Regions from separate parts of the Micromonospora sp. URMC 103 genome, predicted to be linked through region 2. Evidence: riboswitches for the same ligand, from Rfam matches in the RefSeq annotation. Region 2 holds a riboswitch; the other holds the start of a gene.
What was found. A riboswitch is a leader RNA that binds a small molecule or an ion and turns the genes downstream of it on or off. The one in region 2 is predicted to bind thiamine pyrophosphate.

Region 1: another riboswitch for thiamine pyrophosphate. It lies ahead of ACSNOA_RS25810 (ECF transporter S component); the one in region 2 lies ahead of thiE (thiamine phosphate synthase).

Annotation. Positions count from the first base shown of each region.
Region 1 is NZ_JBPQTR010000005.1:2,727,449-2,729,892, reverse strand. It holds gene ACSNOA_RS25815 (ABC transporter ATP-binding protein) at 1-286, opposite strand, end outside; gene ACSNOA_RS25810 (ECF transporter S component) at 397-981, opposite strand; TPP riboswitch at 1,054-1,160, opposite strand; gene ACSNOA_RS25805 (alpha/beta fold hydrolase) at 1,235-2,065, shown strand; gene ACSNOA_RS25800 (sugar isomerase domain-containing protein) at 2,132-2,444, shown strand, end outside.
Region 2 is NZ_JBPQTR010000006.1:572,890-575,333, reverse strand. It holds gene ACSNOA_RS28905 (ThuA domain-containing protein) at 1-514, opposite strand, end outside; TPP riboswitch at 817-926, shown strand; gene thiE (thiamine phosphate synthase) at 921-1,547, shown strand; gene thiO (glycine oxidase ThiO) at 1,544-2,444, shown strand, end outside.

The sequences.
Region 1 (2,444 bases), on a different contig from region 2:
AGCGGGCCATCACGAGCTGGCTCTCCGGGTCCTGGAAGACGATGGCGACGCGTTCCCGGCCCTTGCGCGGGTCGAGCCCGTCGATCTCGACGGTGCCCTCCTGCTCGCCGGAGTCCTCGGGGAGCAGCCCGGCGAGCGCGGCCAGGAGGGTGCTCTTGCCGGCGCCCGAGGGGCCGAGCAGCAGCACCCGCTCGCCGCTCTCGATCCGCAGGTCCACCCCGCGCACCGCCCAGCGTTTCCGCCCGGCGTGCCGCCAGCCGAACCCCCTCAGGATGACCCCGCTCAGTGCCCCCACCCCCTTCCGGCCGCCGTCCGGCACGTTGATCAAGAGATTTGCGTCAGGATCGTCGCCGCCGTTGACGCAAACCTCTTGATCAACGGGGCGAGGGCGCGGGGTCAGATGGCCGCGCGTTCACGGCCGGCGGGGAAGCGGTCCAGGACGCCGGTGTTCGCCAGCGCGCGCGTCAGCGCCCAGCCGCCGCCGCCGGCCACGATCGTGGCGCTGATGACGGTGAGCAGCGCGTACGGGAGCCGGTAGCTGGTCAGGTCGTACGCCTTGTTCCAGTACACGAAGTCGAAGACCGCGGCGCTCACGCCGGTGAGCGCGCCGGCCAGCACGGCCGTCGGCAGGCGGTACGAGCGGTACCGGAACGCGGCGAACGCCAGCTCGGCGCCCACGCCCTGCAGCAGGCCCTGCACGATCGTGATGCTGGCCCACTGGCTGCCCAGCAGGGCCGAGAGGATCGCGGCCACCAGCTCGCAGTAGAGCGAGGCCCCCGGCTTGCGGATGACCAGCCCGCCGAGCACCGCCGGGAGCAGCCAGATGCCGTAGATCAGCGCCTGGGCCGGCGGGAAGAAGGCGAATGCGGGCTCTGTCGCGCTCCAGACGAGGTTCCAGGCCCAGAAGATCACGCCGAACGCCACGGCGATCACCGAGGCCACGACGATGTCGATGGTGCGCCACCGGTTCCCGTTGTTCATGATTGCTCCCAGTTCTCAAGACGAACCAGGAGAAGACGCACGCCGCGCCCGGTGGGACCGGACGGCGGCGCGGCTGGAGGTCGACCGAACTCCCTGCGCTGGCATTACCCAGATCAGGTTCGAGGGTCTGCGGGCACCGGCCCGCACTCTCAGCGCTGTGCGCTCCCCTGTCGGATGTGAAGTTGTTTCCGCAGACGCTAGCACCGCAGGCGGGGGCACGGCGAAAGCGGCCAACCTGGGTAGGCTGCCGATCATGCGCATCGACGCCCGGGGCCTCACGTTCGACGTACGAGCCGGCGGTCCGGAGGGCGGTGTGCCCGCGCTGCTCCTGCACGGCTTCCCGCAGCACGGCGGGGAATGGGACGACGTGGCGCCGGCCCTGCACGCCGCCGGCCTGCGCACGTACGCGCCGGACCAGCGCGGCTACTCGCCCGGGGCGCGGCCGGCGGAGGTCGAGGCGTACCGGCTGGCGGAGCTTGTCGCCGACGCGGTGGCGCTGCTCGACGCGCTGGGCGTCGAGGCGGCGCACCTGGTGGGGCACGACTGGGGCGCGGTCGTCGCCTGGGCGGTGGCCGCCGCGCACCCCGAGCGCGTCCGCACGCTCACCGCGGTCTCGGTGCCGCACCCCGCCGCCATGGTGTACGCCCTGGCCAACGACCCGCAGCAGAAGGTCCGCTCGTCGTACATGGTGCTCTTCCGCAAGCCCGGCAAGGCGGAGTCGGTGCTGCTCGCGTTGCGGGCGACGGCACTGCGCCGGATGCTCGCGGGCGTGGGTGACGAGGCACGCGTCGCCGCGTACGCGGACCCGATGCGCGACCCGGGCGCCCTCACCGGTGCGCTGAACTGGTACCGGGCCATGTCCGGGACGGACCTGGGGCGGGTGGGGCCGGTGACGGTGCCCACCACGTACGTGTGGAGCGACCGGGACGTCGCGGTCGGTCGCGGCGCGGCCGAGGCGTGCGCGTCGCACGTCACGGGCGACTACCGCTTCGTGGAGCTGCCCGGGGTGACCCACTGGATCCCCGACGAGGCGCCGGCGGAGCTGGCCGAGGTGATCCTGGCCCGGGTCGGCGGCACGGCCTGAGCGGCAGGCGAACAGGCGGCCGGCCCGGTCGGTGCCGGCCGGTGGTGCGAAACGGACGGAGGAGAGATGACGCTGAGCGCCGAGGGCTACCTCGCGGTGGTCACCGAGACGATGAACCGGGTGGCGACCAGCCAGCGGGAGGCGGTGCGCCGCGCCGCGGACCTGCTCGCCGAGGCGGTACGCGCCGACGGGGTGGTGCACGCCTTCGGCACCGGGCACTCGGAGGCGCTCTCGATGGAGATCGCCGGCCGGGCCGGCGGGCTCGTGCCCACCAACAAGATCGCCCTTCGGGACCTCGTGCTGGTCGGCGGCGCGCCGACTGACCTGCTCGGGCCCACGCTGGAGCGGGACCCGAGCGTCGCGCACCGCCTCTACGAGC
Region 2 (2,444 bases):
CGCCGTACCAGGCCCAGCTGTACTCGGTGTCCGAGGCCGCGTGGATGCCGACGTAGCCGCCGCCGGCGCGGACGTAGCGCTCGAAGGCGGCCTGCTGCTCGGCGTCGAGGACGTCGCCCGTCGTGGAGAGCCAGATCACGGCCTGGTACTTCGCGAGGTTCGCGTCGGTGAACGCGCCGCCGTCCTCGGTGGTGTCGACGGTGAAGCCGTTGGCCGCGCCGAGCTGCTGGATCGCCGCGATACCGGTCGGGATGGAGTCGTGCCGGAATCCGGCCGTCTTCGAGAAGACGAGGACCGAGAACGGGTCGTCGGCGCGGGCCGGCCTGGGCGCGGCCTGCGTGACCGGGGTCGCGGCCGCGGCGGCCTGGGCCGCTCGCGCGCCGGCCGGCGCAGCGGCCGGAGCGGCCTGCGCGGCGGGAGCGGCCTGCGCCGGGGCGCCGTACACGACGGTCGAGGCGAGGGCGAGGGAGAGAAACGTGGCGGTGACGGGTATGCGGGCACGACGACGGAACACGCCGCCTCCTATGTCGCGGTGGACAGGGATCGCGGGGGCCGGCTCGCCGAAGACCGTCCCGGGTGGACGGGAGTGGACGTCGGGCCAGGACGTTCACACCCTTGATTATGTCGAATCGCTGAACAAATTAATTCGGGTGGATGCGTGCCCGGCAAGACGCGGATGGTAACGGTTTCGCAACACCGGGCGACATTCCGACCAGGACGTCACGAAGCGACCCCCGAATCGGCCGGAACGCAGGGCGGACCGCTGTCGCCTGCGCCACCTTGGCAGGGCGGTGGGTCCTGCCGTACGGTGGCAGGCAAGTAACCCACGGGAGCCCGGTGCACCGGGCTGAGAGGGGGGCTGGTAGCCCCCGACCGTCGAACCTGATCCGGGTAATGCCGGCGCAGGGAGGAGCGTTGCCGTGCCGTCCCTTGGACGATTGCATCTCGTCACCGACACCCGACCCGGGCGTGAACCGCTCACCGTGGTCCGGGCCGCCCTCGCGGCAGCCCGCGCCGAGCTGGTCGTGCAGGTCAGGGTCGAGGACGACGCCACCGACCGCGAGGCGTACGACCTGACCCGACGCGTGGTCGCGCTCTGCGCGCCGTACGGGGCGACGTGCCTCGTCAACGACCGGCTGCACGTGGCGCTCGCGGCGGGCGCCGCCGGCGGGCACGTCGGCGCCGACGACCTGCCCGTCGAGGCCGCCCGGGCCGTGCTCGGCCCGGCCGCGGTGCTCGGCGCCACGGCCCGGCAGCCCGGCACCGCGGCCGAGGCCGTCGCCGCCGGAGCCAGCTACCTCGGGGTGGGCCCGTGCCATCCCACCGTCACGAAGGAGGGGCTGCCACCGCCCATCGGCGTGCCCGGGATACGGGCCGTGGCCGAGGCGGTCGACGTGCCCGTCATCGCCATCGGCGGGGTGACCGCGGCCCGCGTGCCGGCGCTGCGGGCCGCCGGGGCGTACGGGGTGGCCGTCGTCGGGGCGCTCTCCGCGGCCGCCGACCCGCAGCGCGCCACCGCCGAGCTGATCGAGGCGCTGGCGTGCTGAGCGCCCGGCCACCGTCGACCCCTGCCGGCGACGCGGGCCGGGCGGACGTGGCGGTGGTGGGGGCCGGGCCCATCGGGCTCGCCGTCGCCTGGCGCTGCGCCGCCCGTGGTCTGCGGGTGACCGTGCACGATCCCGACCCCGGCTCCGGAGCGTCGGCCGTGGCCGCCGGGATGCTCGCCCCGGTCGCCGAGGCGTACTTCGGCGAACAGGAGCTGACCGGCCTGCTCGTGGCGTCCGCCGCCCGCTGGCCGGCGTTCGCCGCCGAACTGACCGAGGCGACCGGCGTCGCGCTCGGCTACCGGACCGACGGCACCCTCATGGTGGGGCTCACCGCCGACGACCTGGCCGAGGCGCGGCGGCTCTGGGCGTACCAAAGGGGTCTCGGCCTGCCGGTGACCCCGCTGCGCCCCACCGAGCTGCGCGACCGCGAGCCGGCGCTGGCCCCCCGCGTGCGCGGCGGCGCCCTCGCGCCCACCGACCACCAGGTCGACCCGCGGGCGCTGGTGCCCGCGCTGCGGACGGCCGCCGAGCGGGCCGGCGCGGTGCTGGTGCCCGAGGCGGTGCGGCGGCTGTCCGACCTGGACGCCCGGGTCACCGTGGTGGCCGCCGGCTGCGGGGCCGCGGCGCTCACCGGGCTCCCGGTCCGGCCGGTCAAGGGGCAGGTGCTCCGGCTCCGGGCGCCCGGCGGCGGCGCGCCGGGGTTCCGGCACGTCGTCCGGGGGTACGCCGACGGCGACCAGGTCTACCTCGTGCCCCGGGCCAGCGGCGAGGTCGTCGTCGGCGCCACGGTCGAGGAGCGCCGCGACGTCGACGTCTCCGCCGGGGCGGTGCTCCGCCTGCTCCGCGCCGCCGTCGAACTCGTGCCCGAGCTGGCCGAGTACGACCTCGTCGAGACGA